One region of the Saccharothrix australiensis genome, then DNA from elsewhere that is predicted to be linked to it. Evidence: riboswitches for the same ligand, from Rfam matches in the RefSeq annotation. Region 1 holds a riboswitch; each other region holds the start of a gene.
The links. Region 1 has a riboswitch for S-adenosylmethionine ahead of thrC (threonine synthase). Riboswitches for the same ligand answer to the same signal wherever they lie in the genome.
Positions count from the first base shown of each region.

Region 2: linked by a shared signal. The riboswitch ahead of C8E97_RS27785 (aminotransferase class V-fold PLP-dependent enzyme) and the one ahead of thrC (threonine synthase) in region 1 are both predicted to bind S-adenosylmethionine.
Region 3: linked by a shared signal. The riboswitch ahead of C8E97_RS05015 (methionine ABC transporter ATP-binding protein) and the one ahead of thrC (threonine synthase) in region 1 are both predicted to bind S-adenosylmethionine.

Region 1 covers NZ_RBXO01000001.1:1,761,133-1,766,649, forward strand. The annotation lists gene C8E97_RS08295 (DNA internalization-related competence protein ComEC/Rec2) at 1-1,169, shown strand, start outside; gene C8E97_RS08300 (hypothetical protein) at 1,224-1,676, shown strand; gene thrC (threonine synthase) at 1,812-3,077, opposite strand; SAM riboswitch class I at 3,089-3,205, opposite strand; gene holA (DNA polymerase III subunit delta) at 3,304-4,284, shown strand; gene rpsT (30S ribosomal protein S20) at 4,530-4,790, opposite strand; gene C8E97_RS08320 (TSUP family transporter) at 5,143-5,517, shown strand, end outside.
Region 2 covers NZ_RBXO01000001.1:6,576,507-6,582,023, reverse strand. The annotation lists gene C8E97_RS27800 (TetR/AcrR family transcriptional regulator) at 1-171, shown strand, start outside; gene C8E97_RS27795 (DUF167 domain-containing protein) at 164-448, shown strand; gene C8E97_RS27790 (potassium/proton antiporter) at 809-2,281, shown strand; SAM riboswitch class IV at 2,448-2,562, shown strand; gene C8E97_RS27785 (aminotransferase class V-fold PLP-dependent enzyme) at 2,601-3,917, shown strand; gene lspA (signal peptidase II) at 3,922-4,626, shown strand; gene C8E97_RS27775 (RluA family pseudouridine synthase) at 4,668-5,517, shown strand, end outside.
Region 3 covers NZ_RBXO01000001.1:1,030,514-1,036,030, forward strand. The annotation lists gene C8E97_RS05005 (resuscitation-promoting factor) at 1-135, shown strand, start outside; gene rsmA (16S rRNA (adenine(1518)-N(6)/adenine(1519)-N(6))-dimethyltransferase RsmA) at 765-1,643, shown strand; SAM riboswitch class I at 1,730-1,822, shown strand; gene C8E97_RS05015 (methionine ABC transporter ATP-binding protein) at 2,017-3,027, shown strand; gene C8E97_RS05020 (methionine ABC transporter permease) at 3,024-3,707, shown strand; gene C8E97_RS05025 (MetQ/NlpA family ABC transporter substrate-binding protein) at 3,747-4,556, shown strand; gene C8E97_RS05030 (DUF4184 family protein) at 4,519-5,286, opposite strand; gene C8E97_RS05035 (4-(cytidine 5'-diphospho)-2-C-methyl-D-erythritol kinase) at 5,504-5,517, shown strand, end outside.

The DNA of each region.
Region 1 (5,517 bases):
TCGCCGGGATCTCCGGCCAGGTGAGCCTGGTGGCGGTGTTGGCGAACCTGCTCGTCGGGCCGCTCGTGGCGCCGGCGACCGTGCTCGGGGTGTTGGCGGCCGTCATCGCCCCGGTCCACCTGGGTGCCGCTCGGGTGGTCGCGGAGGTGGCCGGTCCGGCGGCGGACTGGTTGATCGTCGTCGGACGGCACGCGGCGGCGGTGCCGGGTGCGGCCGTGTCCTGGCCCGAGGGCTGGCTGGGCGGGGCGTTGCTGGCCGGTGCGGTGGTGCTCGCGTACGGCGTGTTCCGGCTGCGCCGGGTGCGGGTGCTGGTCGTGGCGGCGGTGGTCGGGGTTGTCGTGGTCCTGGCGCCGCTCAGCGTGGTCGTGCCTCGGTGGCCGGTGCCGGGCTGGGCCGTGGTGGCGTGCGATGTCGGGCAGGGCGACGCCGTGGTTCTCGCGACGGCGGAGCGCGACCGGGCCGTGCTGGTCGACACGGGGCCCGATCCGGTGCCGTTGCTGGCTTGCCTGCGGCGGTTGGGGGTGCGTCGCATCCCGTTGGTGGTGCTGAGTCACTTGCACGCCGATCACATCGGCGGGTTGGCGGCGGTCCTCGCGGAGCGGGGAGTCGGCGCGGTGGCCGTCGGGCCGTCACGGCAGCCCGAGTGGGCGTGGAAGGAGGTGCGTGCGCAAGCGAGCGCCGCCGGGGTCCAGGTGGTCGAGCTGGGTGTCGGGCAGCGGTTGAGCTGGCCGGGGCTGGAGCTGGATGTGCTGGGGCCGCGAGTAGTGCCGCGAGGGGAGGAGAACACCGCGGTCAATGACGCGTCGGTGGTACTGCGGGCGACGACCGCCGCTGGGCGGGTGTTGCTGACCGGTGACGTCGAGTTGGCTGGGCAGGCCGGGCTGCTCGGTGAGCACGTCGACCTGCGGGCCGAGGTGTTGAAGGTGCCGCATCACGGGTCGCGGTACTCGTCGCCCGCGTTCCTCGCGGCGGTGCGGCCACGGGTTGCGCTGGTCAGTGTCGGGGCGGGCAACCGCTACGGCCACCCCAGCGAGGTGCTGGTCGATGCCCTGGGGGGTCAGGGCGTGCTGGTGCTGCGCACTGATCGGGACGGCGACACCGCCGTCCTGCCCGGCCCGGAGGGGCCGCGGGTCGTCCGCCGGGGCGATCCGCTGAAGAAGAGCCGTTGAAGAAGAGCCGTTGAACGAAGAACAGCCGTTGAACACAACGAAAGGGAGCAAACCATGAGCAACGACGACACGTGGGTCCGACTGCACACCGGCTGGGAGCCGCGTGAGCTGGGGTGGGCACTGTGGCAGCCCGGTTACGTCGCCCACCCCTGGCCGCGCGAGGAACTGCGGACCGGGTTCGCCTTCTACATCTGCCAGGAGATCCCGGCCGGTGGACGGGGCATCGTGGCGCGGGCGACGGTCACGAAACTCGTGCGCACCACGGAGGTGAAGTCGCCCGAGGATGCCTATCAGCGGATCGCCGACACCTTGTTCGACGACGACCTCACCATCCCACCCGAGGATTGGCGGGCCAATCGGTACAACGGGCACAAGACGGCTTCGCCGTGGCCGCAACAGCTCACGGCGTGGCGGTCCGAGACCGAGGAAGTCGGCCCCTACGTGTTGCCGGAGCTGTCGTCGTTCCCGCGGAGCGGCTGGCTGCACACGTCCCGCATCGCGTTGTGATCGGCAGCCGCGCGTCGTGACCACCGTGGTGGGGTGGTCGGGTCCGGCCGGAAGACCGGCTCACCCGCCATGAGCCGAGCGGTCATGTCAGGTGAGCCGGTCTGTCCGGGTCGGTGCTGAAGGGAGGTCGGGCGGTCAGTCCTTGAGGGCGTTCAGCACGGCCTCGGCGGACGGCGGGACGTTGGCGCGCGGGCCGATGCGGTCGCCGAGGGCGTCGAGGGTCTTGAGGCCGTCGCCGGTGATCAGCAGCACGGTCTCGGCGTCGGGGTCGAGCTGACCGGTCTCGATGAGCTTCTTCGCCGTCGCCACGGTGACGCCGCCGGCGGTCTCGGCGAAGATGCCCTCGGTGCGGGCGAGCAGGCGGATGCCCTCCACGACCTCTTCGTCGGTGACGTCCTCGATCGCGCCACCGGTCCGGCGGACGGCGTCGAGCACGTAGGGGCCGTCGGCGGGGGCGCCGATCGCCAGCGACCGGGCGATCGTGTCCGGGCGGACGGGGGAGATCACGTCGTGGCCTGCCTTGAACGCCGCCGCCACCGGTGAGCAGCCGGTGGCCTGCGCGCCGAACACCTTGTACGGGGTGGCGTCGACCAGGCCGAGCTGACCGAACTCGCGGAACGCCTTGTCGACCTTGGTGAGCTGCGAGCCGGACGCGATGGGCACCACGATCTGGTCGGGCAGTCGCCAGCCCAGCTGCTCGGCCACCTCGTAACCGAGGGTCTTCGAGCCCTCGGCGTAGTAGGGGCGGACGTTGACGTTGACGAACGCCCAGTCCTCGTGTTCGGCGGCCAGTTCCTGCGCGAGGCGGTTCACGTCGTCGTAGTTGCCGTCGACGGTGATCAGGTTGCCGTCGTAGACGGCGGTCATGAGGATCTTGGCGCTTTCGAGGGAGGAGGGAACCAGCACGACGGACTGCCAGCCGGCTCGGGCCGCCGCCGCCGCGACGGCGTTGGCCAGGTTGCCGGTGGAGGGGCACGCGAGCACCTTGAAGCCCAGTTCGCGGGCGGCGGCCAAGGCGACGCCGACGACGCGGTCCTTGAACGAGTGGGTGGGGTTGCCGGTGTCGTCCTTCACCCAGACCTTGCGCACGCCCAGCGCCTTGGCCAGGCGGTCGGCCTCGACGAGGCGGGTGTTGCCGGGGTTGGTGTTGGGGTGCGACTCGACGTCGGAGGGCACCGGGAGCAGCCCGCGGTAGCGCCAGATCGACCGGGGACCCGCCTCGATGTCCTCGCGGCGGACGCGGCCGAAGTCGTAGGCGACTTCCAGCGGGCCGAAACACTCCAGGCAGGCGTATTCGGGCGCGAGCGGGGTCTCGTGGCCGCATTCACGACACGACAGGGCACGTGCCGGACCGAGGTCGAAGGAGGTGGTGGTGGCCGAAGGCGCACTGACGGCAGTCATCGCGAGGTATCTCCTCATCTTTCCCGCGTCGCGGGTCGGAATTGGCACCGTGGTCGCGGGCAGCGGACGCTGCGCGACGGGTTGCCGGGGCTTCTTCGGGCCGATCCCTCTGCCCCTCTGGATGAGCGGTATTCGGTTGTGGGTGCCAACTTACGGCACGGTCCCGGCCTTCAGCCAGATCCGTCCACCATCCGGACGCGGCCGACCTCGTGGGAGGATCGCTGCCGTGAGCCCGTCCGCAGTGTCGCCAGACCCCGTGCACCTGGTCGTCGGCGAGGAGGAATTGCTGGTCGAGCGCGCGGTGCGCGGTGCGCTGGCGGCTGCGCGCAAGGCCGATCCGCAGGCCGACCTGACCCGCGTGAAAGTGACCGAACTCACCCCGCCTGAACTCGCCGAACTGGTGAGCCCGTCGCTGTTCGCCGAGGGGCGGGTGGTGGCCCTGGAGGCGGCTCAGGACGCCGGCAAGGAGATCGCGGAGGCGGTCGTCGCCTATGCCAAGGCTCCCGCGGACGGGGTGACGCTGGTCGTCGTCCACAGTGGTGGTGGGCGCAGCAAGGTCGCGAAGGAGCTGCCCGCGGCGCTGCGCAAGGTGGGTGCGGCCGTCACCGAGTGCCCGAAGATCACGAAGGCGGCGGACCGCGAGGCGTTCGTGCGCAACGAGATCCGCGCGGCGGGTGGCAAGGCGGACCCGGACGCGGTGGGCGCGCTGATCGAGGCGGTGGGGTCGGACCTGAGGGAGCTCGCGGCGGCGGCGTCCCAGTTGGTGTCCGACACGGGTGGCAAGGTCGACGCCCACGCCGTCCACCGCTACCACCGCGGGCGGGCGGAGGTGACCGGGTTCGCGGTGGCGGAGAAGGCGGTGATGGGCGACCGCGCCGGTGCGCTGGAGGCGCTGCGCTGGGCGATCCAGCTCGGTGTGCCGCACGTGCTGGTCGCGGACGCGTTGGCGGACGCCGTGCGCACCATCGCGCGGGTGTCGGCGGTGGGACGGGGCGACCCGTTCAAGCTCGCCGGTGAACTGGGCATGCCGCCGTGGAAGGTGAAGAAGGCGCAAGGGCAGGCGCGTGGCTGGGACGGTGACGGCCTCGCGGTCGCGATGTCCGTGGTGGCGGGGCTGAACGCCGACGTCAAGGGTGTCGCGGCCGACTCGGGCTATGCGCTGGAGCGGGCCGTGCTGAGGATCGTCGCCGCTCACGGTCGCCGCTGATGTCGCCGCCGATGCCGCTGCTGATGTTGCCGCTGATCCGGGACTGCTGACGATCCGGCCGCCGATGGGTGCGTGGAGGCGGCTGTGTCGGTTGTGGGCTGTGTCGGTGTGAGCTGTGTCGGGTCGGTTGTGAGCTGTGTCGGGCGCGGTCGGCTGTGTGGGGCGCGTGGCCGTGCACGTGGCCGGTGGGGAACGCGAAACGCCGCCCCCTCGGGTGAGGGAGCGGCGTTTCGGGAGATCCGGACTCAGATCTGGTTGGCGCGCTTGGCCAGCGCCGACTTCTTGTTGGCGGCCTGGTTGGCGTGGATCACGCCCTTGGTGACCGCCTTGTCGAGCTTGCGGGAGGCTTCGCGGGCGAGGGCGGTGGCCTTTTCCTTGTCGCCGGCCTCCGCGGCCTCGCGGAACTTGCGGATGGCGGTCTTGAGGGACGACTTGACGGCCTTGTTGCGCAGGCGCGCCTTCTCGTTCGTCTTGATCCGCTTCAGCTGGGACTTGATGTTCGCCATGCGAAAGCCACCTTCTCCTCGGTCTGGGGTGTACCGCGCCTGGTGATCGGCCCCACCGGTGAGTGGGTTTCCTCCATTGCGGAATGCCGCGCGGGTACGACTGGGAAGGATATCAGGGCTGCTCACGGGACCGTGAATCCGGGCCTTGGCGAGTGGTGCCGGTCTCGTGGCGCGCCGAGCCGGCTTCGGGTCCGGTACGGCGGGTGGGGGCGGGGTGCGGCCGGGTGGGTGGCACGGCAGTGAGTGGCACGGCAGTGAGCGGTGGCGCGAGGGGAGTGGCGTGGCCGGCGGGATGGCGCGGCGGGGTGGCGCGGCCCAAAAAGCAGTACGTCTGTCCGGTTACGCTGATCGGGTGACGAGCGCTCTCGACTGGCCCGGCTTCGGCCAGGTCTCCCTCGCCGGTCTGCTGTTCCTCTGCCTCGCCGCGGCGTTCGCCGGTGCGGTCGACGCCGTCGTCGGCGGGGGAGGGCTCATCCAGGTGCCCGCCCTGCTCCTGATCGGGCCCGGTGGGCAGCCGTTGTACGCGCTGGCCACCAACAAGGTCGCGTCGGTCGTCGGCACGGGCTCCGCCGTCGTGACCTACGCCCGGCAGACCACGGTCGACTGGGGGTCGGCGCTGCCCATGGCGTTCGCCGCGTTCGGTGGCGCCGTCGGCGGTGCGGCGTTCGCCGGGGCGCTCCAGCCCTCCGTGCTGAACGCGGTCGTGCTGGTGGCGCTGGTCGGCGTC
Region 2 (5,517 bases), 4.8 Mb from region 1:
GGGCTGTTCCGCGACATCGGCTTCCCCGCGCCGACCGCCCGGCACCGGGCCGTCCTCGCGTACTCGGTCTACCTCGGGCACGCGCGGCTGCTGACCGCCGCGCCCCACGTCGTCACCGCCCACCGGGCCCTGCTGGACGACACGCTGGCGGCGGTGACCAGCCGTGGCTGACGCCTTCCGCCTGGGCGTCCGGGTGAAGCCGGGCGCGAAGCGCACCGCCGTCGGCGGGCGCTGGGACGCGACGGCGCTGGTCGTCGCGGTCGCCGCGCCCGCCGTGGAGGGCAAGGCGAACGAGGCGGTGCGCAGGGCGCTGGCCGAGGCGTTCGGCGTGCGCCGGCAGGACGTCCGCGTCGTGCGGGGCGAACGCGGCCGGGACAAGGTCGTGGAGATCGAGCCCGCGCCGCCCGACGCGCCCGAGCGGTTGGCGCGCCTGCTCGGTCCGGGCTGAGGCCGGCGCGGGCGGGCCGGGGCCTGTGCGGTCTGGCCGGGGCCGGCGCGGGCGGGCTCCCGCCGGTCTGGCCGGGCGGGCGCGGGCGGGTGCCGCCGGTCTCGCCGAAGTCGGCGCGGGCGGGTCCGCCGAACTTGACCAGTCCTTTGTGGACATGCCGGGCCGGGTGTCTTGAATCGATTGCCCTGCAAGGCTTTCCGGCGAGCCGGACGGGTCGGGCGGCACCCCGGCCGACCGGCTCCTGGGAGCGGTGCCGGCGTCCGGTTAGCGACGTCGCGACCGCGCCGGATTAGTCCAAACCGGCTTCACCGGGGAGAATGACACCCACAGCGTGAACAACCAGGAGGTCGAGTGGGTGGTGTGACGGCCTTCCTCGGCATCGGCGCCGCGGTCCTGCTGCTCTCGGTCATCGCGGTGCGGGTGTCGATCCGGCTCGGTCTGCCCTCGCTCCTGCTGTACCTGGGCATCGGCGTCCTGCTCGGGGAAGCGGTGCTGGGCATCCAGTTCGAGGACGCCGACCTGACCCGCTCGCTGGGCACGGTCGCGCTCGTGCTGATCCTCACCGAAGGCGGCCTGACCACGCGGTGGTCGGCGGTGAAACCCGCGCTGGGCCTCGGCATCGCACTGTCCACAGTGTCCGTGGCGGTCAGCATCGGCGTGACCGGGCTGGCGCTGCACCACCTGCTGGGCCTGGACTGGCGCACCGCACTGCTGTGGGGCGCGGTGCTGTCGTCCACGGACGCGGCGGCGGTGTTCAGCGTGCTGCGCGGCGTCGGGGTCGGCAAGCGGCTGATCGGCGCGCTGGAACTGGAGTCCGGCATCAACGACGCGCCCGTGTACATCGCGGTCGTGCTGCTCGCCTCGTCCGACGCGATCACCTGGACCACGCCGCTGCTGCTGGTCTACGAACTCCTCGCGGGCGCGGCGATCGGCGTCGGGCTGGGCTGGCTCGGCGGTGTCGCGCTGCGGCGGGCCGCGCTGCCCTCCACCGGCCTGTACCCGCTGGCGACGGTCGCGGTGTGCCTGCTCGCGTACACGGCGGGCGACCTGGCGCACGCGTCCGGCTTCCTCGCCGTCTACACCGCCGCGCTGGTCCTGGGCAACGCCCGGCTGCCGCACCGGTCGGACACGCTGTCGTTCGCCGAGGGGCTCGGCTGGATCGCGCAGATCGGCCTGTTCGTCCTGCTCGGCCTGTACGCCTCGCCCGAGCGGCTGCCGGAGGCGCTGGTGCCCGCGCTCGTGGCGGGCGCGGTGCTGGTGCTGCTCGCCCGGCCGGTGTCGGTGCTGGTCGCGGCGCTGCCCTTCCGGGTGCCCTGGCGGGAGCAGGCGTTCATCTCGTGGTCCGGGCTGCGCGGCGCGGTGCCGATCGTGTTCGCGCTGATCCCGCTCATCCAGGGCGTGCCCGACGCGGGCCGGCTGGTCGACGTGGTGTTCGTGCTGGTCATCGTGCTCACGATCGTGCAGGGGACGTCGCTGCCGTGGCTGGCGCGCTGGCTCGGGCTGGTGCGCTCCGGCGAGGCGCGGGAGATCGAGGTCGACTCGTCCGCGCTGGACGAGCTGGGCGCGGAGCTGTTGCAGGTGCGCATCCAGCGCGGGTCCAAGCTGCACGGCGTGTACCTGTCGGAGCTGCGGCTGCCGCCGGGCGCGACGGTCAGCCTCGTGGTGCGCGAGGACCAGGGCTTCACGCCGCAGGCCACCACCCGGCTCCAGGAGCACGACCAGCTCCTCGTCGTGTGCACCGAGCACGCCCGCACCGCCACCGAGCGGCGCATCCGGGCGGTCGACCGGGCGGGCCGGTTCGCGCGGTGGAAGGGCGACGCGGGACTGCCGTGACCGGCGCGGTCGGCGGGCGACGCCGGCCCGGCGCGGTCGTCCTCGCGCGGCGGCGGGACCGCCGCGACCGGGTCGGCGCGCCGGCGCGGCACCCGTGATCAGCGTGCTCCCAGGATGTGAACCCGGCTCGACTCGGCGGGCCGGTGTCGGCTAACTTCGGCGTCGAGGTCATGAGTGCCAGCGCGAAGCTCGGGCTAGCTGGCCGGCAACCCTCCTACCGCGGTGGGGTGCCCCCGATGAGGACCTGGCTCGGCGCGCAGGGCGTCGGGCAAGCGCGGGCCTTCCCCAGCGGAGTCCGCCGGACCCGTCGGAGGTTGACATGACCGTCGCAGTTCCCGGATCGATCGCCGCCCTGCCCCGCGTCGTGGGCGCCGCGCTGCGCGTGCCGCTGGTCACCGGCGAACGCGTCGAGTACGCCAACCTCGACCACGCCGCCAGCGCGCCCTGCCTGGAGCAGGTGCGCGACGCCGTCGACGAGCTGCTGCCCTGGTACGCCAGCGTCCACCGGGGAGCGGGGTTCGCCTCGCGGGTGTCCACCCGCGTCTACGAGCAGGCCCGTGACGCGGTGCGCCGGTTCCTCGGCGCGCGACCGGGCGACACCGTGGTGTTCACGCGCAACACGACCGACTCGCTGAACCTGCTGGCCCGCTCGCTGCCCCGGCACACGGCCGTGCTGCTGTTCGACACCGAGCACCACGCCGCGCTGCTGCCGTGGCGCGGGCCGCACGTCCGGCGGCTGCGCACGCCCGCCTCGCCGTCCGCCGCGGTCGCCGAGCTGGACCGGGCGCTGGCCGCCGCGCCCGAGGGGCCGCGCCTGGTCGTGGTGACCGGCGCGTCGAACGTGACCGGCGAGGTGTGGCCGGTGGCCGAACTCGCGGCGGTGGCCCGCCGGCACGGCGCCAGGGTCGCGCTCGACGCCGCCCAGCTCGCACCCCACCGGCCCGTCGACCTCAAGGCGCTCGACGTCGACTACGCCGTGCTGTCCGGGCACAAGGTGTACGCGCCGTTCGGCGCGGGCGTGCTGGTCGGGCGGGCGGACTGGCTCCAGGCGGCCGAGCCGTACCTGGTCGGCGGCGGCGCGACCGCGCGCGTCACCGACCGCGGCGACCGGCTCGGCGTGGCGTGGTCGGCGGTGCCCGAGCGGCACGAGGCCGGTTCGCCGAACGTGGTCGGCGTGCACGCCCTCGCCGAGGCGTGCGACCTGCTCGGCCGCAACTGGGCGCAGACCGTCGCGCACGAGCGGGAGCTGCTGGCCAGGCTCCGCGCCGGGCTGGCGACCGTGCCCGGCCTGCGCGAGCTGTCGCTGTTCGGCCCGGAGCACGACCGGGTGGGCGTGGTGAGCTTCGTCGTCGCCGGGCAGGACGCCGGGTACCTCGCCGCCGCGCTGTCCGCCGAGCACGGCGTCGGCGTCCGCGACGGCGCGTTCTGCGCGCACGTGGCCGTGCACCGGCTGACCGACGGCGACCGGGCGCTGCGGGCGTCGCTGGGGCTGGGCACGACGGTCGAGCACGTGGACCGGCTCGTGGCCGCGCTGCGGTCGCTGGTGCTCGACGGCGCGCGGTGGGACTACGAGGTCGTCGAGGGCCGCTGGGTGCCGGTGGACGACCGCCGGGCGCTCCCGCCGTTCCTGCGCTGAGGCGATGCTGGACAATGGGCCGGTGAGCACTGAGTCCAACAGCGAACCGGGCACCGGGCCGGACGGCGCGGCGGCGACCGGGGCACGGCCGCTGCCCAAGCGGCGGGTGGCGCTGCTGGCGGCGATCGCGCCCGTGGTGCTGGCGCTGGACGTCGTCACCAAGGTGATCGCCGTGCGGACGCTGGAGGGCCAGGAGCCCGTCGAGCTGTTCGGCGGCTTGGTCTACCTCTCGTTCCTGCGCAACTCCGGCGCCGCGTTCGGCCTGGCCGAGGGGTTCACGCTGATCCTCGCGCTGGTGGCGTTCGGCGTCGTCGGGTTCATCCTGTGGATCGCCCGCAAGCTCCGGTCCGTCGGCTGGGCCGTCGGGCTCGGCCTCGTGCTGGGCGGCGCGCTGGGTAACCTGGCGGACCGGGTGTTCCGCGGTCCCGGACCGCTGCGCGGCCACGTGGTGGACTTCATCTCCGTGATCGAGCCCTACGGCGCGTTCTTCCCGGTGTTCAACGTCGCCGACTCGGGCATCTGCGTCGGCGGCGCGGTGATCGTGCTGATGGCGCTGCTCCAGCGCGACTACGACGGCACGCGGCCGGCGAAGGCCGGCGCGTCCGGCACCCCGGCGTCCGGTTCTTCGGGACAGGGTTCCCCGGCGTCCGGTTCTCCGGCGTCCGGTTCTCCGGGGTCGGGTCCCTCCGGGTCGGGGGCGGGCGCGTGAGCGGCTACCGGACGCTGCCCGTGCCCGACGGGCTGGACGGGATGCGCGTGGACGCCGGGCTGGCCAAGCTGCTCGGCCTGTCCCGCACGGCGGTGGCGGCGCTGACCGAGTCCGGCGACGTGGTGCTGGACGGGCAGCCCGCGGGCAAGTCCGACCGGCTGGTGGCCGGCGCGTGGCTGGAGGTCACGCTGCCCGAGCCGGAGAACCCGGTGCGGGTGCAGGCGATCGCCGTCGAAGGGCTCGCGATCCTGCACGAGGACGACGACGTCATCGTGGTCGACAAGCCGGTCGGCGTGGCCGTGCACCCCAGCCCCGGCTGGACGGGGCCGACGGTGGTCGGCGGGCTCGCGGCGGCGGGTGTGCGGATCGCCACGTCCGGCGCGGCCGAGCGGCAGGGCGTCGTGCACCGGCTGGACGTCGGCACCACGGGTGTGATGGTCGTCGCCAAGAGCGAGCACGCGTACTCGGTGCTCAAGCAGGCGTTCAAGGAGCGCACCGTCGACAAGCTGTACCACGCGCTGGTGCAGGGCCACCCGGACCCGATCAAGGGCACCATCGACGCGCCGATCGACCGGCACCCCAAGCACGACTACAAGTTCGCCGTCATGGCCAACGGCAAGCCGAGCATCACCCACTACGAGGTGGTGGAGGCGTTCCGGGCGGCGTCGCTGCTGGACGTGCACCTGGAAACCGGGCGCACGCACCAGATCCGGGTGCACTTCTCGGCGCTGCGGCACCCGTGCGTCGGCGACCTGACCTACGGCGCGGACCCGGTGCTGGCCAAGCGGCTGGGCGTGACGCGGCAGTGGCTGCACGCCCGCACCCTCGGGTTCCACCACCCGGCGGACGGCCAGTGGGTGGAGTTCACCAGCCCCTACCCGGACGACCTCG
Region 3 (5,517 bases), 730 kb from region 1:
GGCGGCGGCCAGTACGCCGCGTACCCGCACCAGGCGACCCGCGAGCAGCAGATCGCCGTGGCGACCAAGCTGCGCGACGCGCGCGGTGGGTACTCGGCGTGGCCGCACTGCCAGAGCAGGCTCGGGCTGTCGTGACATCGGCCGCGACTCCGTCGCGGCGGGCGGGGCTGTGTTGGATTGCCGCTCCTCCGTCGCGGCGGGCGGGGCCGCCTGGAGTCGGCGCCTTCCCTCGTGAATCCGCCAACGCTCCGCCAAGGGGCTCCGCGTTGGCGGATTGACTCGGTCCAGGCGCCGACGCGGCCCCGCCGGGGTTGAAGGAGGGCGTGCGACAGGCTGCGCGGCCCCTGTCCCGGCGGGTGGGGCTGTGTTGGATTGCCGCTCTCCCGTCGCGGCGGGCGGGGCCGCCTGGAGTCGGCGCCTTCCCTCGTGAATCCGCCAACGCTCCGCCAAGGGGCTCCGCGTTGGCGGATTGACTCGGTCCAGGCGCCGACGCGGCCCCGCCGGGGTTGAAGGAGGGCGTGCGACAGGCTGCGCGGCCCCTGTCCCGGCGGGTGGGGCTGTGTTGGATTGCCGCTCTCCCGTCGCGGCGGGCGGGGCCGCCTGGAGTCGGCGCCTTCCCTCGTGAATCCGCCAACGCTCCGCCAAGGGGCTCCGCGTTGGCGGATTGACTCGGTCCAGGCGTCGACGCGGCCCCGCCGGGGTTGAAGGAGGGCGTGCGACAGGCTGCGCGGCCCCTGTCCCGGCGGGTGGGGGAGAATGTGTTGGTGACTGATGGGACTTCGTCCGCGGTGCCGGGGAGTTCGTTGCTCGGCCCCGCGGACGTCCGGCGGCTGGCTGCCGAGGTCGGGGTTCGGCCCACCAAGAAGTTGGGGCAGAACTTCGTCCACGACCCGAACACGGTGCGGAAGATCGTCGCCGCCGCCGACCTGTCGGCCGACGACGTGGTGCTGGAGGTCGGGCCGGGGCTCGGGTCGCTGACGCTCGCCCTGCTGCCCGCCTGTCGCGCCTTGGCGGCCGTCGAGATCGACCCGGTCCTGGCGGCCAGGTTGCCGCGGACCGTCGCCGAGCGCGCGCCGGGGCTCGCGGACCGGCTGACCGTGGTCGAGGCCGACGCGATGCGCGTCACGGCCGACCGGTTCCCGGAGCCGCCCACCGCGCTGGTCGCCAACCTCCCGTACAACGTGGCCGTGCCGGTCGTGCTGCACCTGCTGGCCGAGCTGCCCTCCCTGCGCACCGGCCTGGTGATGGTGCAGTCCGAGGTGGCCGACCGGATGGCCGCGGGTCCCGGCAGCAAGGTCTACGGGGTCCCGAGCGTCAAGCTCGCCTGGTACGCCGACGCCCGCCGCGCCGGACCGGTGTCGCGGTCGGTGTTCTGGCCGGTGCCGAACGTGGACTCCGCGCTGGTCGCGTTCACCCGCCACGACCCTCTGTCCACTGTGGACCAGAAGGTGCTGTTCTCCTTGGTGGACGCGGCTTTCGCGCAGCGCCGGAAGACCTTGCGGGGCGCGCTGTCCGGGTGGGCGGGCTCGGCCGCCGAGGCCGGGCGCCTGTTGTCGCTGGCAGGCGTCGATCCGGGCGCTCGGGGCGAACAACTGGGCGTCCGGGAATTCGTCCGGATAGCCGAGGTTTCCTCGTCGCGATAGCCGATGATCTTTCGGCCATAAGTGTGATTTGGCGAACGATCCGCATACAGGCTTGCGTTCATGCCTCTGCGTCAGGTGTACTCGTGCTGCCATCCCGAGCGGCCGAGAGACCTGGCTCCACGACGCCGCAGCAACCACCTCCCCGTGGAGGCAGGTGCTTCAGCCAGGATCGATGGAGGATCACGTGCCCAGGATGCTGCTCACCCGCCGGCGAGTCGTCGACCACGGACGTCGCACGGTGTCGGGCTGTCGCAGCTGACCCGTCCCGGCGCTTCTCCGAGTTCCTCGCCGTCCTCCGGACACCCTTCTTGAGCTGGCCTCCGGCCGCGCACGCCACGAGCGTGCGCTGCCGCGTGCAGTCGTGGAGCGAAACGTGATCACTGTTGAGAACCTCACCAAGACCTTCCCCGGCAGTACCGGTCAGGTTCGCGCGCTGGACGGCGTGAACCTGGACGTCGCCGCGGGCTCCGTCCTCGGCGTCGTCGGCCCCAGCGGGGCGGGCAAGTCCACGCTGGCCCGGTGCGTGGCCCTCCTGGAGCGGCCCGACAGCGGCGCCATCCGCGTCGACGGCACCGACCTGGTGTCGCTCGGCGGAACCGCGCTCCGCGCCGCCCGCAGGCAGATCGGCGTCGTGCCGCAGGGCGACTCGCTGCTGCGCCAGCGGACCGCCGCGGGCAACGTGGCGCTGCCGCTCGAGTCGGCGGGCGTGCCCGGCCCGCAGCGGCGCACGCGCGTCGCCGAGCTGCTCGACCTCGTCGGCCTGACCGACAAGGCGGGCTCCTACCCCGACCAGCTCTCCGGCGGCCAGCGCCAGCGCATCGCCGTCGCGCGCGCCCTCGCGGCCAGCCCGTCCGTGCTGCTGGCCGACGAGCCGACCTCCGCCCTCGACCCCGACACGACCGGCTCGGTGCTCACCGTGCTCGACCGGGCGCGGGCCGAGCTGGGCGTGACGGTGCTCGTGGTGACCCACGACATGGGCGTGGTCCGGAAGATCTGCGACGACGTGGCCGTCCTGGACGGCGGGCGCGTGGTGGAGCACGGCAAGGTGCTGGACCTGGTCGCCGACGCGTCCTCGCGCACGGCCGCCGCGCTGCTGCCCGCCGTGGACCAGAACCCGGCGGTGGAGGGCGCGTACGACCGGGTGGCGGACGTGGTGCTGGTCGGCTTCGCGGCCGTCGGCGCGCTGCTGCCCGAGGCGACCAACCGGTTCGGCGTGGACCTCAACCTGCTGGGCGGCGGCCTGACGCGGCTCGGCGAGACGCCGGTGGCGCGGTTCCGCGTCGGCCTGACCGGCGAGCGTTCCGATTCGGCCCTGGAATGGATTGCGGAGGCGGGTGGGGCGGTGCGCCGGACCCTGGCCGGTCCGCAGGGAGTAGCTGCGTGAAATCTGCGACACCCTGGCCCACCGTGTTCGACTACCTCGTCACGGCTACCGGCGAGACGTTGTACATGGTGGGCGTCTCCACCCTGATCGCCACCGTGCTCGGTGTGCCCGTCGGCGTCTGGCTCCAGCTCACCGCTCCCGGTGGGCTGAGGCCGAGGCCGCTGCTGCACAAGCTGCTCGGGTTCGTGGTCGACCTCGGCCGCGCGATGCCGTTCCTCGTGCTGCTGGTGCTGCTGACCTCGCTGACGCGGCTGGTGATCGGGCAGTCCATCGGACCGACGGCGGCGATCGTGCCGCTGTCGGTGGGCGCCATCCCGTTCGTCGGCAGGCTCGTCCAGAACGTCCTGTCGGAAGTGCACGTGGCGGTGGTCGAGGCCGCCGTCACCACCGGGGCCACCACGACCCGCATCGTCCGCAGCGTCCTCCTGCGCGAGTCGCTGCCCGCGCTGGTCAACGCGATCGGCGTGACCGCGATCGCCCTGCTCGGCTACTCGGCGATGGCCGGCGTGCTCGGCGGCGGCGGCCTCGGCGACCTCGCCGTGCGGCTGGGCTACCAGCGCTTCGACGACCGGGTCCTCTGGTCGACCGTGGCGGTGCTCGCCGTCATCGCGACCCTGATTCAGTTCCTGTTCAACCGCGTCGCGCGCGGCGTCGACCGCCGCCGGCACGCCTCCGTCTGACCTCCGCCCTCCCGTTCGACCTTGATTGAGGAAATCCCCATGCGTATTCGTGCTGCCCTCGTCGCCGTGCTGCTGACCGCGGTCGGCTGCGGAAGCGGCCAGACCGGTGGCGCCGCGTCCGACCCCGACGCGGCGCTCAAGGTGGGCGTCAGCCCCGTCCCGCACGCCCAGGTGCTCAAGTACGTGGCCGACAACCTGGCCAAGGACAAGGGCCTGAAGATCGAGGTCGTGGAGTTCACCGACTACGTCCAGCCGAACACCGCGCTGGTGGACGGCTCGCTGGACGCCAACTACTTCCAGACCGTGCCGTACCTGGAGACGTTCAAGTCGGAGAGCGGCGCGACGCTGGAGTGGGTCGGCCCGGTGCACCTGGAGCCGCTCGGCGTGTACTCCAGGAAGCACAAGAACCTGGCCGACCTGCCCGAGGGCGCCAAGGTCGCGGTCGCCAACGACGCCACCAACGAGGCCCGCGGCCTGCGCCTGCTCCAGGAGAACGGCCTGATCAAGGTCAAGGAGGGCGCGGAGAAGACCGCGACCGTCCGGGACATCGCGGAGAACCCGAAGAAGCTCCAGTTCGTGGAGCTGGAAGCGGCGCAGCTGCCCCGCTCGCTGGACGACACCGACGTGTCCGTGGTGAACGGCAACTACGCCATCGACGCGGGCCTGAAGCCGGCCGACGACGCCCTGGTGCTGGAGAAGACCGAGGGCAACCCGAACGCCAACGGCCTCGTGACGCGGGCCGAGCTGAAGGACGACAAGCGGATCAAGGACCTGCTCGCGCTGCTGCAGTCGCAGCAGGTGAAGGACTACATCAAGAACACCTTCGCGGGCTCCGTGCTGGCGGTGTGACCCGCGTGGCGTGCCCTCCGCGCCGGCGGAGGGCACGCCACAGCCCGTACAGCGCCAGTGCCGCCAGCGCGCCGCTCACCACCGTGATCGACGCGCTGACCAGCACGTCCGCCGGTCCCCGGCCGGTCGTCGTGACGGCCGCGAACACCGCCGTGAACACCGCCACCAGCGCCACCACCGGCGCGGGCCGGTCCGGCGGCGCGAACCGGGCGGGCACGGGGCGGCGCGGCATCGCGGCCAGCCTGCGCAGGCCCCACACCACGACGACCAGCCCGCCCAGCGCGGTGCTCGCCCACTGGCCCAGCGCGTACAGGGGCACGCCCCCGACCCGCGCGGCCAGTTCGGGCACCAGCAGCACCGCCCAGCCCCGCTCGTGCGTGAACCCGTCCCACCCGAGGTGCGTCGCGCTGCCGACCAGCGCCGAGACCACCGCCGCGACGCCGAACCGCGGCGCGGGCAGCCACGCCACGCGCGACCGCAGGCCCGCCGGCGCGAGCGCCAGCGCCGGTTCGAGCAGCAGCAGCCGGTACACCAGCAGCGCGACCAGCGCGATCGGCACGTCCACCAGGACCATGCCCCACCAGGTGTGCGTGTACTCGCCGCCGCCGGGGTAGAGGAGCACGAAGTACGGCAGGTCGGGCGCGACGGCACCCGCCACCAGCGCGGACGGCACCAGCGGGCGGACGGCCAGCGGGATCGCGGCCGCGATGTGCGAGACGGTGAACGGCACACCGGATTGGATCACCCGGCACGCGCCGGTCCGGGGCCGGCCCGCTCGGCACACCCGTCGCGGGACGGCCCGGTGGACACGTCGCGCGACACCCGTGCACGTGGAGTGACGACCCGCCGCCGCGCGTACGCCGCGGACCGCCACCGCTCGGGCGTTTTCCCGCAGGTCGGACGCCGGCGGGAGCGAACACCCGCCGAACGCCCGTAGGCTTCATGGCGTGCTCGCCGTAGT